2 linked regions of the Armatimonas rosea genome follow. The protein of the gene in region 1 binds, or shares a complex with, the protein of each later gene. Links are inferred from orthologs where the notes say so. Each region holds a gene or a part of one and is shown in the gene's direction. Other genes may lie near its edges.

Evidence for each region. The genes of interacting proteins can lie anywhere in the genome.
Region 2: the proteins of HNQ39_RS05600 (region 1) and trxA are in contact, whole or in part, in an NMR structure (PDB 2IPA), measured with the Bacillus subtilis proteins. The link is inferred for Armatimonas rosea from one-to-one orthologs.

What each region holds. Positions count from the first base shown.
Region 1 is NZ_JACHGW010000001.1:1,207,067-1,214,880, reverse strand. The notes cover bases 2,740-5,715. They hold HNQ39_RS05600 (arsenate reductase ArsC), read left to right. Parts: upstream 2,740-4,013; coding sequence 4,014-4,418; downstream 4,419-5,715. Other genes in these bases: HNQ39_RS05590 (galactose oxidase), read right to left, coding at 5,059-5,715; HNQ39_RS05595 (MIP/aquaporin family protein), read left to right, coding at 4,415-5,062; HNQ39_RS05605 (ArsI/CadI family heavy metal resistance metalloenzyme), read left to right, coding at 3,526-4,017; HNQ39_RS05610 (ArsR/SmtB family transcription factor), read left to right, coding at 3,204-3,539; HNQ39_RS05615 (cytochrome-c peroxidase), read left to right, coding at 2,740-3,090. In the rest of the region: HNQ39_RS05625 (DUF1553 domain-containing protein), read right to left, coding at 1-424; HNQ39_RS05620 (NIPSNAP family protein), read right to left, coding at 762-1,466; more of HNQ39_RS05615, read left to right, coding at 1,666-2,739; more of HNQ39_RS05590, read right to left, coding at 5,716-6,024; HNQ39_RS05585 (MFS transporter), read right to left, coding at 6,021-7,259; HNQ39_RS05580 (NAD-dependent epimerase/dehydratase family protein), read right to left, coding at 7,263-7,814. UniProt on the Bacillus subtilis protein: Catalyzes the reduction of arsenate [As(V)] to arsenite [As(III)]. In vitro, can dephosphorylate para-nitrophenyl phosphate (pNPP).
Region 2 is NZ_JACHGW010000004.1:341,543-347,886, reverse strand. What follows is about bases 524-3,421. They hold trxA (thioredoxin), read left to right. Parts: upstream 524-1,759; coding sequence 1,760-2,083; downstream 2,084-3,421. Other genes in these bases: HNQ39_RS21090 (sensor histidine kinase), read left to right, coding at 2,879-3,421; HNQ39_RS21095 (response regulator transcription factor), read left to right, coding at 2,187-2,882; HNQ39_RS21105 (M24 family metallopeptidase), read left to right, coding at 555-1,697. Also shown: HNQ39_RS21110 (Gfo/Idh/MocA family protein), read right to left, coding at 1-443; more of HNQ39_RS21090, read left to right, coding at 3,422-4,240; HNQ39_RS21085 (hypothetical protein), read right to left, coding at 4,223-4,507; HNQ39_RS21080 (aspartyl protease family protein), read right to left, coding at 4,514-5,386. UniProt on the Bacillus subtilis protein: Participates in various redox reactions through the reversible oxidation of its active center dithiol to a disulfide and catalyzes dithiol-disulfide exchange reactions.

The sequences.
Region 1 (7,814 bases):
TGGGCGGCAGGTAGCTCCAGTGCTGCTCGTACGGTGCGCCCTCCCCGATCCAGCGGGTCAGGAGCGTGACTTGCTCGGGTGTCAGGCGCTTGTGGCCCGCGGCGGGGGGCATGGTGAGGGCATCGCTCTGGGGAAGCCGCACCCGGCGCAGTATCTCGCTCGCCAGGGGGTCTCCCGGGACGATCGCCCCCCGCGCCCGCGCATCCGCCAGCCGATCCAGGCGCAGGCTGGCTTTGCGCGCGGCTGAGTCTGGGCCGTGGCAGGGGAAGCAGTTCTCCGCCAAGATCGGCCGGATGTCTTTGTTGTAGGATAGCTTGCCCACCACCGGTGCCGCTGGTTTCTGTGTCCCTGGCGCGGCTCCTACTGCAAACGAGGCGGCCAGCAGCCCGGCCCCCATGCCAACTCCCCAAACGGTTCTGCGCATCTTTTCCCTCTTCGGCGAAGCGGGCGGAGCCCGCACGGAATATGCTTGAATTCTAGCACATTCCGCCGGGCTGTTCTACGTCGAGGACGCGCAAAACTTAAGCGATCCTGCTACATCCTCACCGGCAGAGATTAGAGAGACAGGACATGGGAGGGGAGCCCCCAGCTTACTCTCCGGCCAGCTCGTCTGTTATCCTGAGCAGCGGGCTCATCAACGCCTCCAGCGCGTTCATCAACACTCCCTACCGGGTTCATCAATGCTTACTGCCGAGGCATTAAATTGTGGGAAGTAGGAAATAACGCCGCCTCTCCGATAAATAGGGCGGCATCGCGGCCTATTACTGGAGGGGTGAGTAGTCCGTAGGAGCAAGCGGCACCGAGACCACGCCACCGTCTTTGAGGGTCAGCATCCCGCCCGCCTCTCTCTCCGATGCCTCCCGCGCCGCGAGCCAGGCCGGGTCGGTGCGGAAGGTGTCCCACGATGCTTTTCGGGCGGCTTCATTGGGGTAGGCCATGAGATAGACCAGGGTGTTGTCCGCGCCTTTTTGATCCGGGTCGAGCTCCCAGTAGGCGATATTGGTCATCTTGTGCTTCTCAAAGAGCTTGAGCGTGTGCTGCCGAAAGCGGTTCTGGAGCCGCGCCAGATTCCCCGGCGAGGCAAAGTAGGTCCGGAGCTCAAAGGCCCGTGGCTGGCGTGCGGACTTGGCAGGGAGCTTGGGCGAGAAATCCAGCGTGTGCAGAAACTGCGACTCCACCTTAACAGCGAGCCGGCCGTCTTTTTCGGACTCTTTGTAGACCGCCTGCCACTCGGGGTCGGCACCGAAGGCCTTGAAGGCGGCATCCCGAAACTCCCGGCTGGGGAACGAGAGGATGTAATAGAGCTTGCGCTCCGGGTTCTCCAGCGGCATCCAGTAGCCTACATTGGTCATGCCATGTTTCTTAAAGAGCCCCAGCGTGTGGTTGCGGAAGCGGGCATTGAGGGCATCGAGCTTGCCCTCCCCCGCCGTGTAGATGCGAAGCTCGTAGCAGCGCTTGTCGTTCATGAGGCAATTCTAGCACAAACTCGGAGACGGGGATTGGAAATCCCCGTCTCCGAGTTTGGGGAGCGTCCCGAGGACGCGCAGAGGCCGAGCATTTCCCGCGTCCTCGGGACGCTCTTTTCGGGAGGCGGGGATTTCCAATCCCCGCCAATATGCCACGCTTCATGACTTCTTCACGACTAAGATTTACCCTGAGGCCACTATGGAATCAAAAGACTTGCTCACCCCTCGGCGGCGACGCGTCCTCTCTCTGCTCTTTACCCTGCAAGCCTTTGCTCTCGTTGCCACGGGCGGCTGTGGCGGGGGCGGTGGGACGGCGGCGACGCCCACTCCTGCCCCCACGGCCGCTCCAACCGCGACACCGAGCCCCACCCCGACACCGGGAGCCACCGCGACACCCACGCCCACACCGGACCCGGGCGGCACGCCCACCCCCACGCCGACGCCAACCCCGACTCCCACCCCAAGTCCGACACCGACGCCGACGCCAACTCCCACCCCAACACCGACGCCGACCCCAACGCCCACGCCGACTCCTACTCCCACCCCCACGCCAGACCCGTTTGCGGGGACCAAAGAGTACACGACGATCGACGTGACGAACCTCTTTAACTACGCCAACCCCACCTACCCGGTGCACTACGATGCCACTGTGCAGGGGCAGAACAACACGCCCGCCAACAACCAGCTCACCGACCGGGGCGCGACTCTGGGACGCGTCCTCTTCTTCGATCCCCGCCTGAGCCGCAACAACACGGTCGCCTGTGCCACCTGCCACAGCCAAAACCAAGGCTTCACCGACAACAAGACACTCAGCACGGGCTTCGAGGGCGGCCAGACAGGGGCGCACGCCATGCGGATCGCCAATGCACGCTTCTACACCGGGATGCAGATGTTCTGGGACAAGCGCGCCGCCAGCCTGGAGGCCCAGGCCACCCAGCCGATCCAGAACTCGGTCGAGATGGGCTTCGATACCGCCAACGGAGGAATGTCCGCGCTCATCACCAAGATGAACACCCTCCCCTACTACCCCGAGCTCTTCAAGTGGGTCTTTGGCGATAGCACTATCACGGAGGACCGTATCCAGCGCGCCATCGCCCAGTACGAGCGCAGCATGGTCTCGGTGAATAGCCGCTTCGACACGGAGTTCGCCAAGGTCTTCAACCCGGGGCAACCCAATGCCAATATCGGGGCGCGCTTCACGGGCTACACCGACCAAGAGGAGCGCGGCAAGCAGGTCTATCTCCTCGCACCCAACCAGGGTGGGGCGGGCTGTGCGGGCTGCCACACGATCCCGACCTTCTCGCTTACCGCCAACTCGCGCAGCAATGGCCTCGATGCCGGCGAGACCCGCATCTTTAAGTCGCCGTCGCTGAAGAACATCGCGGTCACCGGCCCCTACATGCACGATGGGCGCTTCACCACTCTCGGGCAGGTGGTGGACCACTATATCGGGGGGGTAAAAGACGGTCCCGCGCTCGACAACCGGCTCAAGGGGCCGGGGGGCGTCCCACAGCGCCTGAATATCTCCGGGGAGGACAGGGATGCGCTGATCGCGTTCCTGCGCACGCTGACCGACAACTCCATCCTCAGCGATCCCAAGTTCTCCAATCCGTTCAAGAAGTAGCACGCTCTCTAACCACCCACTCTATCGCGGCCCACCCGGGCCGCGATTTTTTTTCTTGCGCCTTGTGCGAGACGGGGGTAGAATTATTTCGTCATTTCGCGAAATAAAACATCATGACAGACGAACAGCTTACCACCGCCTTTAAAGCCCTCGGGGACCCGACCCGCTTGGCGATCTTTCAGTGCCTGCGCGACTGCTGCCCAACCGCCGCCATAGAGGAAGATGGCGGGATTCGTCCCACGGTCGGCCCCACAGTCGGTGAGGTCTGCTGCAAGATCACCGGTGCGGAGAAGATCACCTCCACGGTCTCGGCCCATCTTAAGGAGCTACGGCTCGCGGGGCTTATCACGATGGAGAAGCGTGGCAAGTTTGTTGTCTGTGCCCTCAATCCCTCAACCGTCGCGGCGCTTGCCGCATTTCTAGGAGAAAAACCCCATGGCTGCTGCTAAGACCCATGTCTCGCTCAATGTGAGCGATGTGATACGATCGGTCGCTTTCTACGAGGCGTTTTTTGGTGTCCCTGCCCATAAAATCCGCCCCGGCTACGCCAACTTTGACCTGGAGACCCCAGCACTCAAGCTGGCTCTCAACCAGAGCGCACTCCCTGCTACAGGCGGTGCCCTCAACCACCTGGGTGTGGTCCTAGACTCGGTGGAGGCGGTGCAGGCCGCCCGAGAGCGCCTGACCGCTGCCGGGCTCGTCTCCCTGGATGAGGGGGACACTGTCTGCTGCCATGCCCGCCAAGAAAAGGTCTGGGCACAGGACCCCGATGGCAATTCCTGGGAGATCTACACGATCCTGGACGACATGATGGACGGCGCTTTTGAGGCACCTCCTCAGGCAGGGGCGGAGCCCGCAGGGTGCTGTACTCCCCAGGCACGTGGGCTGAGCCTGACGATGGCAAAGACGGGGTGTGGCTGCTCATGAAGACCGTGCTCTTTGTCTGTGTCCACAACGCCGGACGCTCCCAGATGGCGGAGGCCTTTGTCAATCACTACGCCAAGGAGCGTGGCCTCGCGGTGGTGGGTGAGTCGGCGGGAACGGTGGCGGGGACCCAGATCAACCCGGTTGCTGTCGAGGTCATGGCGGAGCTCGGTATCTCCATGGCCGCTCAGAGCCCCAAGCAGCTCACCCAAGAGCTCGCAGATCGGGCGGACAAGAAGATCACGATGGGCTGTGGAGTGGACGCGGATGCCTGTCCCGCACGCATCTTCTTCACCGAGGACTGGGGCCTAGACGATCCCAAGGGCCAGCCGATCGAGAAGGTGCGCGAGATTCGGGACCAGATAAAGGCCCGTGTTGAGACCCTCCTGGCAGAGCTTGCATGAAACAGAAGTTTCTCGCGGAGCTGCTCGGCACGTTTGGGATTGTCTTTGCGCCTGTCGCGCTCTCGGCATCGGGGAAGCTCCACGGCGGCGACAGCTCGCTGGCGGCGGCAGCCTGGGTCTCGGGGCTGGCGGTGCTGGCGATGATCACCGCCTTTGGGCATATCAGCGCGGCGCACTTCAACCCCGCGGTCACTCTGGGCTTTGCGGTCTCGGGCAAGTTCCCGTGGAAGCAGGTCCCCGGCTATGTCGTGGCGCAAGTACTTGGAGCGACTCTGGCGGCGGGCCTGACCGCGCTGATCTTTGGTGCCGGTGCCCATGGGACCCATGTTCCCGCAGTCGGGGCTTCGGTGCTCTCTTGTCTCGTGCTGGAGGCGACTCTTGCCTGCTTGCTCATGCTCCTGATTCTGGCGGTCGCCACCGACCCACGGGCCTCCACTCCCGTTGCAGGGGTAGCGATTGGCCTGTGCGTGGTCTTTTTGGTCTGGATCGGGGGGCCACTCACGGGGGGCTCGATGAACCCGGCCCGCTCGCTTGGGCCTGCACTGGTCTCGGGAGGAGCAGCGCTGACACACGGGTGGATCTATCTGCTGGGGCCCTGTCTTGGCACCACTGTCGCGGCACGCCTCTACGCTGTCTTCCGCTAGGGCCGCACCGCCCAGACCTCGGGGGAGCGCACACCGGGCCGGGCCTCCCCCCCAGCGATCACCCAGCGGTCCTCCCAGTGCACCACGGGGACCGTCACCCGCGCCACCCTGAGCTCCCCCACGCGTCGCCACTGATCGGTCGCGGGCTCGTAGCGCAGCAGGGTCTTGGAAAAACCCGGGTGCGTCTGCTGCGGCAAGCCCGCGCGCTGGCCATCGTCGCCGCCCAGCAGGTAGATTCCCATCGCCGATGTCGGGGCGGGGGTCGGTGCCGCCACCGCGGGGGCGGGTAGGTCGGCCAGCCGCCGCCAGCCCGTTTTGGGGGCGTACTGGTAGGCATCGCGCAGGTAGCGCCGCAGCACCGTGCCATCGTCCTTGGCAAAGAGCTCCGCCCCGCCAAAGACCCAGAGGCTCCCCTCGTGCGCCGCCGCGGTGGCTAGAATCCGCCCGGGGCCGGGCAAGGGCGGCAGCTCGCTCCAGCCCGCCGCGCTCCGAGAGAGAGTCAGGCAGAAAGCCCGGTTGCTGGCGCTCGTGCTCCCCGGAGCCTCCTGCCCCCCCACCACAAAGAGCTGGTCGTCCACCCGCGTGCCGCAGGCGTTCGCCAGCGGGATCGGCAGGGGAGGCAGGGTATGGATCGCTAGCTTGCCGTCGCGCCACTCCAGCGCAAACGTGTCGGGATAGTGCCGGGTCGAGTCGCTCCCCCCCACACAGAGCAGGCTGTCCTCAAACGACACACTCACCCCATAGCCGCGCGGACCGGGGAGCCTGCCTAGCGTGCGCCAGGTGCCGCCGGGGCGCTCCAGCCCAAAGACGGAGTCGGTCCAGACCTTGGTGCCTCCCTCCCAGGGCCGCTTCTCCGGGAAGTTCGCGCCGCCCGCGACCAGCAGCGCCCCGTGGCTTGTCCCCGCAAACGAGCCCGCAAAGCCCTCACGGTCGGGGAGGTTGGGGAGTTTTTGCCAGTTCATACGCGCTCTAGCTCCGGGGTGAGCTCCGGGCGGGGCCGGATCAGCAGCACCAGCAGGACATTGACCGCCACCGCGCACGCCGTCAAACTAAGAATCCCCGCGAAGCTCGCCCCCGAGTCGCGGAGCCGCCCCACCCCGATATCGGCAAAGCCCCCCAGGCTGACGCTCACAAAGTTCATCACGCCATAGCCGGTCGCGCGGAGATCGGGGCGGACGAGCTGGGAGAGGATGGGCATGTTGTTGCCATCGAAGAGCCCAAAGCCCAGCCCAAAGAGCGCCAGAAACCCGATTGCCACCCCAATGCTGGGCGAGTAGCCAAGGCCAAAGAGAGCGGGAATAATTAGCCCCATCCCGATCGCGCTCACGGTGGTGCGCCCGCGGACACTCTTTCGCACCCAGCGGTCGGCCCAGAGCCCACCTAAAAACAGCCCCACAAAGCCCGCCAGGTTCACGTAGAGCCCCGCCGAGACCCCCGCCCGCCCCTGGCTCAGCTCGAACTGGGACTTGAGCATCGCGGGCATCCAGTCTTTCATCATCCAGCCCGGCCAGGCGATCAGCGCAAAGTAGAGCGTCAGGAGTAGAAACGACGGGTTACGGAGTAGCTGCTTGAGCGCCCCGAGCGGGGAGTTTCTGGGAGCGCTCTCTCCCGTGCGCGGCGGGTCCTTGAGCAAAAGCCAAAGCGGGAGCGCGTAGACAATCCCCACGGCTCCCGCCGTGTGAAACGCCCAGCGCCAGCCTAGTCCGGGCGCATCGGCGACATAGCCGGCAAAGCCCCCAAGAATGACGCCCAGATAGATCGCGGCCATGTGGATGCCGGTCGCGCGGGACTTGGTGGCCCCCGTGTGGTAGTCCATGAGGAGGGCGAGCGCGGCGGGGATGTAGAAAGCCTCGCTCACTCCCATCAGGGTGCGTGCCCAGAGGAGCTCCGAGTAGCTGGTCGCCTGCCCGGTCCACCAGGTGATCGCGGACCAGACCGCAAGGCTCCCCACAATGATCCCCCGGCGGCTGAAGCGGTCCGCCAGGTAGCCCCCGACCGGGCTCAGGCAGGCATAGACCCACTTGAACTGCGCCAGCATGATCCCCCAGCGGGTGTCGCTGCCAATGTCGCGCAGCTCGCCCATCACCGAGAACTTCATCGCCGAGAGCATCTGGCGGTCGAGGTAGTTGAGGAGCGCGACAGGCGCAAGCAGAAACACCACCCACCAGAGCAGGTGCGGCTTGCGCCCGTCGGGCATGCCCTATGCCTCCAGCTGCGGGAGCGCGCCCACGAGCTCCTGCCAAGCGGCGATCAGGCGGTCTTCGTAGGTATCGCTCTCCGCGGGCTGAGCCTTGCCATTGGCCTCCATCCAGGCGATGGTCCGCGCCGCGCCCGCCGCCCAGGAGATGCTCTGGCCGGGGTAGCCGCCGATTGCCTTGATCTTGTCGGTGGTGAAGATACTGGGCCAGGCGAAGATCTCGCGCAGGCCACCGGTCCAGTCCGGCTTGGCGAGCTTGGCGAGCACCGTGGTGGGAATGTAGACGGGATTAAATGTCCCCCCGACCACCTCCGCGACAATCTCATGGTAGCGGTTCCAGGTGACATTCTCCTCGCCGGTGATATTGAAGCACTCCCCAATGGCGGCCGACTTGCCCATCACGGAGATAAAGCCCTCCGCGACATCATCGACATGGCAGCTCGCCCAGACATTGGTGCCATCGCCGGGGACAATCACGGGGAGGCCCTTGCGCAGGCGGTCCGGGAAGGTGCCAAAGGAGCCCCAGCCGCCCACGGGCCGGATGAGCATCCCGCC
Region 2 (6,344 bases), on another replicon or contig:
TAGCAGCAGTTCTCCAGCTGGACACAGTGCCGGCGGGTGCGCTCGCTGGTCTCCACCAGCTCCCAGCACTCGTCGAGGGTCACCGCCGCGGGCACCTCGACCGCGGCATGGACCCCGGCTTCCATCGCCGCGACCGCGTAGGGGACATGCTGGAGCCAAGGCGTAGCGATATAGGCCAAGTCGATGGCATCCGGGTCGAGCACTTGGCGCACATCCCCGCCCACGACCATCCGGGGTGCGGGGCGCTCCTTCTTGACCACCGCCGCGACCGCTTTCTGGGCCGATTCCTCGCTGACATCGAAGACCGAGACGATCTCCACGCCCTGCACCGCAAGGAGCTCACCCAGCATCCCCCGGCCACGGCCCCCACAGCCAATCAGCGCAACGCGCACGGTCTCACGCGGGGCAAACGCCACACCGCGCATGGTTTGAATCGAAGACATGGGGGGATTTTACCAGAGCCCCCCCCCTAACCCCCGCCCGGCGGGGGGACAAAATTGATTTTTCCTTATTGTTCCCCCGTTTCACGGGGGTTAGAGGGTAAGCTAGTTCGCATGAGTGATTTTGCCTTTCCCCAGCGTGTCGCAGGGCTGCGTGCGCGCTTTGAGCTAGAAGCTGATAAGTTCCGGCGCATCGATGCGTTTGTGGTCTCCAATATTGAAAACGTGCGGTACTTGACAGGCTTCTCGGGGTCGAGTGGGCTGGTGGTGGTGACAAAGACCGATGCGCGATTCTTCACGGATGGCCGCTATGCCCAGCAGGCGGAGCGCGAGGTTCCGGGCTTTGAGCAGGTGATCCTGCCGCCCAGTAGTGTCTTGCTGGTCGCGGCGGGGGAGTGGCTCCGAGATACTGCGCCCGTTTTCTGTATCGGGTTTGAGGCGGACCACATTCCCTACAGTGCGTTCCTGACCCTGGACAAGACCCTCGACCCCGATGACCGGGCGCAGCAAGCGCTCTTTCCGCGCTCCGGCGATGTGGAGGCGCTTCGGGCGATCAAGGATGAGAGCGAGATCGCCAAGATTCGGGCGGCCTGCAAGCTTGCTGATGCGTGTTTTGAGCACCTGTGCGGCTTCATCAAGCCTGGCATGACCGAGGCGCGGGTGGCGTGGGAGCTGGAGTCGTTCTTCCGGCTGAATGGGGCGCAGAAGCTGAGCTTTGACCCAATTGTGGGCAGCGGTCCCAACGCGGCACTGATCCACGGGCGGGCGTCGGAGCGGGTGATTGGCTCGTCGGGCGGGCCGGAGTTCGTGCTGATGGACTTTGGCTGCGTGCTGGATGGCTACTGCTCGGATATCACCCGCACGGTCGTCGTGGGGGGGGAGCCGACGGAAAAAATGCGCCATATCTACGACTCGGTTCTGGCGGCGCAGCTCGCGGCACTGGCGGCGATCAAGCCCGGTGTCGAGGGCAAGAGTGTGGACACGCTGGCGCGCGAGCAGCTCAAGGCGGCGGGCTACGGCGAGATGCCGCACGGGCTGGGGCACGGGCTCGGACGCGTGGTCCACGACCTGCCATTGCCGACATTCTCGCCCAAGGCCACCGTGACTCTCTCCGAGGGGATGGTCGCGACAGTCGAGCCAGGGGTCTACATCGAGGGCTTTGGGGGCGTCCGGATCGAGGACGACGTGCTGGTGACCGCAGCGGGCTGTGAGCGCCTCACGGTCTCGTCCAAGGAGCTCCGAGTTCTTGGGAACTAATTACAAAGCTCAGTTGTAACGTGATTGGAAGATTTTCTAAAGACTGTTTGGAGGAAAGTAAGATGAGTGCAGCAGCAGCGGTTTCGTCCGCCGATTTTGAGGCCACGGTTCTAAAGTCCGAGGTCCCCGTCCTGGTTGATTTCTGGGCACCTTGGTGTGGTCCCTGTCGCCGGATCGCCCCGGAGCTCGATGCCGTGGCCGAGCAGCTGGGCGAGAAGGTCAAGATCGTTAAGCTCAATGTCGATGAGGAGCCGGAGCTTGCGGGCCAGTACGGGATCCAGAGCATCCCCGCGCTGCTGATCTTCAAGGGCGGCAAGCAGGTCGATGGCATGGTGGGCCTTGCCCCCCGCCAGGTGATCGCCGAGAAGCTCTCCGCGCACATCTAAACACAGACAGTGCCGACAAAAAGCCCGAGCGGTTCGTCCGCTTGGGCTTTTTGCGTTAAAAATCCATGAATGCACGCACGGTCTGGCGGCGATATAACAGAGCGTGCGAATCTTGATGGTAGAAGACGAAGCCCCGATCGCTTCCGTGGTGAAGCGGGGGCTGGAGCGTGCGGGCTACCAGATCGAGCTGGCCGAGGATGGCCTGAGCGGCTGGGAGCTTGCCAAAGAGGGGGGCTACGCGCTGATCCTCCTCGACCTGATGCTGCCGGGGCTCGATGGCCTGGAGCTCTGCCGTCGCCTACGGGCTCGCCGAGACCGAACGCCGATTCTCATGCTCACCGCGCGGGATGCCGTCCCGGAGCGGGTCAAGGGGCTGGAGTCCGGTGCCGATGACTACCTGCCCAAGCCGTTTGCCTTTGAGGAGCTCCTCGCGCGGGTGCGGGCGCTCCTGCGGCGTGAGGGGGTCAATAAGAGTAGCGTGATCTCCATCCGTGATCTTGAGATCGACACCACGACCCGGCGGGTACTACGGGCTGGGGAGGAGCTCTCGCTGACCCCGCGGGAGTACAGCCTCCTAGAGGCGCTTGCCAAGAACGAGGGGCGCGCCTTGACCCGTGAGATCGTGCTGGAGCGCATCTGGGGCGATGAAGGCAGAACCGGCTCGAATACGGTGGATGTCTACATCACCATGCTCCGCCGTAAGATCGACTCCGATGCCGAGATAAAGCTGATCCATACCGTCCATGGGGTGGGCTATGTCCTCCGCCGACCGGTGGAAGGCGAGGGAGAATCGTCATGAGTGTTCGTGTCCGCCTCGCGGTCTTAAATGTGCTGGTTTTTGCGATTGTGTTGGGAGCGCTTGGCGTGATGCTACGGGTTCAGGTCGCACAAACCCTCCGGGAAGGTGTCGACTGGCAGCTAAAACGTCGGGCACAGCGTTATGTTCCCCGTGACGGTAAGTACAGTCTGGTTGCCTTTGAGCGCTGGCGTCCGGGCCTCGCCAAGCATATTGGGGAGCGACGTGATGGAGAGCTCTTTCGCTATCCCTTCTATGACAGCCGTGGCAAAAACTACCTTCAGCCGGAGCTAAGTGCCTTCGACCCCGTTGCACTGGCACAGGCTCAGGCAACCCAGAAACCGGTCTATAGCTCGATCCCGGGGAGCCGGTGTTTCACCGTCGCGCTCCTCACCGACGAGACCAATGAAGCCGTCTACTATCAAGTTGCGGAGTCCGTGGCACCCATGAACGAGGAGCTGAACCGCCTGACACGGACGCTACTCACCCTGATTCCTCTGGCACTGCTGTTGGCGGGAACCTGCGGCGTGTTCTTGACGGGGCGTGCGCTCGCACCCGTTCGTCAGATAACGGATGCCGCGGCACGCATCGGTGTGGAGGACCTGTCGGAGCGGATGCGAGTGCCGGGGCCAGGTAAGGATGAGTTCGCACGACTGGCCCAGACCTTCAATGGGATGCTGGAGCGGCTGGAGGCGGCCTTTGAGCGACAGAAGCGCTTTGTCGCCGATGCCTCGCACGAGCTCAAGACCCCTCTGACCGTGATCAAGGCCAACTCCAGCCTGGCGCTGGCCGATCCCGATCTCCCCTCCGACTACCGTGAGACCCTGGTCGAGATCGACCGGGCCGCGGACCGGACAAGCCGCTTGGTGCAGGACCTCTTGCTCCTTGCCCGAACGGACCATGCCCAGCTACCGCTGAAGGAAAATGAGATCAGTGCGGCGATGCTCTTCTCTGCGGCGATCTCGGAGGCGCACAAGCTCTACCCCGACGGGGCGACCTTGCGCCAGGAAGTGAGCCAGGAGTGCTTCTGGGGCGACTCGCACCTGCTGCACCGCCTTCTCCTGAACCTACTAGACAATGCCCTCCGCCATACGTCGAAAGAGGGCACGGTCACCCTGTCTGCTCAGCCGAGTGGCTTCACGGTCACGGATACCGGCGAGGGAATTCCCGCCGAGCATCTAGCCCACCTTGGGGAGCGTTTCTACCGGGTCGATAGTGCCCGCGCCCGCACCGGCGGCGGCACGGGCCTTGGGCTTGCGATCAGCCGCGCGATTGTCGAGGCACACGGCGGGACTCTGGAGATTCAGAGCGAGGTCGGTAAGGGAACCACGGTTCGGGTCACCCTAGCCCCGCACGAGTAGGCGCTCCCCCGAGAGCTCCGTGCTGTCGGCGAGGCGCAGGCGAATCTCTAGTCGCGCGGTGTCCGTGATCTCTTCGGTTGGCTCTCCGGTCTCGGGGTCGGAGATGGCGATTAGGAGTGGTGTCGCATCGGGGGCCGTGGACTCCAGCAAGCCCGCCAGCCAGTGGACGATCACGGCCGCCTTGTGTGTCTGGCTTTCGTAGGTCGCGGTCGAGAGCAGGTCTTGGGCGGTGTCTAAGAGGTAGGGGAGAAGCTTTTCAGGGGGCATGGTGTTCTACAGAAAGAATACCTTGCTTTCCTGAAAGTTCAAGAACAGCTCGTGTCCGATCAGCACGTCTTGCCCAAGCAGGGCAGTGACCGAGGGCTCGCCTTGCAGGATCTCATCCCCGAGGCTACAGAGCACTCCTTGACCGATGGGTTTGCCCGACGGTAAGCAGACAGGTTCTTTCTTGAAATAGTAGCCAGCTTGCGCGAGGTCTGTACCTGTAATGCGCTTGATCTCCCACTGACTACTACGTTTTTCTATAAGCTCTTTGCGGACAAGTGATTTTGCAAGCACCGTATAGACCGATCCTGTATCAAAGACGACATTTGTTAAGTGGGCATCTAATCCTGGAATCTGGAGAGAGACACGCATGAAACTATCCTTGGAGCTATCTAACTTAAAGGGGAGTTCCACAGTAGACTCAAGAACCGGATAAGGAGTCTCTTTGGGAAAGAAGGAAATCGTCTTTTTCTTCCAAGAGATAAAGACATTGAACAGATGAAGACACCCCAGTCCGAGAATTCCACCGAGGCGATTTTCTTCCATATGTGAGCTAATAGCACTTTGGGAAAGGATCAATGCCATTGGTATGTCGTACCTGATCGCATCCGCATCCCGCTGAGCGATCGGCTCCGCGAAGGTGAGCTTTAAAGGTTGTGAGAGCGTGCCGTGCTTGAGAGACGCTTTCTCAGGGGCGGCGGGCTCTATTCCAACACGCTTGGCGAGCTGGCTGGTGACCACAAGCGTATAAGGGCATCCTGTATCGACGATAAAATTTAAGGCAGGACTGTCATTAATCCTGAGCTTTACCAGAATATGCTTGGTCTTCTTGTCGAGAGTGAAGGGAATCGTGAAAAATGGTACGGGATCACGAGTGAACATGGGGGTGCCTCACGTATCAAGGTGTCTGATACTGTACCCGAATTCACTTGGGATTCTGGTAAACTGGGAGGCATGGCAACTGTTACGACGGCCTCTGGCCTGCAATACGAAGATATCGTCGTTGGTGAGGGCGCATCGCCCGTGACGGGACGTGGCGTCTCGGTGCACTACACCGGCACCCTGCTCGATGGCAGCAAGTTCGACTCCTCGCGCGATCGGGGACAGCCGTTTACCTTCACGATTGGGGTGGGACAGGTGATCAAGGGCTGGGACGAAGGCGTGGCGGGCATGAAGGTCGGGGGGCGGCGGACGCTGACCATCCCGAGCGACCTGGCCTACGGCTCCCGTGGCGCCGGTGGGGTGATTCCGCCCAACGCGACCCTGATTTTCGATGTTGAACTGCTCGCGGTAAAATAGGCCTACATGCGACGACCCGTTTTTCTGGCTGCCCTTCTCTCGGCAGTGCCTTTTGTTGTTCTGAGTGGCTGTGGCGGCGGGGATAGCACCTCCGCCACGGTCGCGACCACCGCGCTCAAGCTGGATATTGGCTGGACGGCCCGTAGCCGCGGCGTGAGTGCACCGTCTTCGGCGCTCTCTGCGGTTGTCTCGCTGCGCCAGGGTGCGTTTGCGGCGATCAACCGCAACGACGATCCCGCGGCCTACACGCAGAGCTATGTCTCTCCCACCAAGGTCATCCCGGGGCCGAACCTGCTCACGGTGACCTTCTATTCGGGCAAGAATGGCTCGGGGGCGGTTGTGGGTACGGCGAGCAAGGCGATCAACCTCGCCGATGATGGCACGGGGGCGGGAGAGGTGCTGCTTGTCGGGAAGATCCAGAAAGTGGCCGTCACCAGCCCGACACGCCTCTTGGTCGGTCAGAGCGCGGATCTTGGGCTCTCGGCCACCGATGGCAATGGAGCAACCGTCGCGGTCTCCCCGGGCTCGACAACCTTCTCGC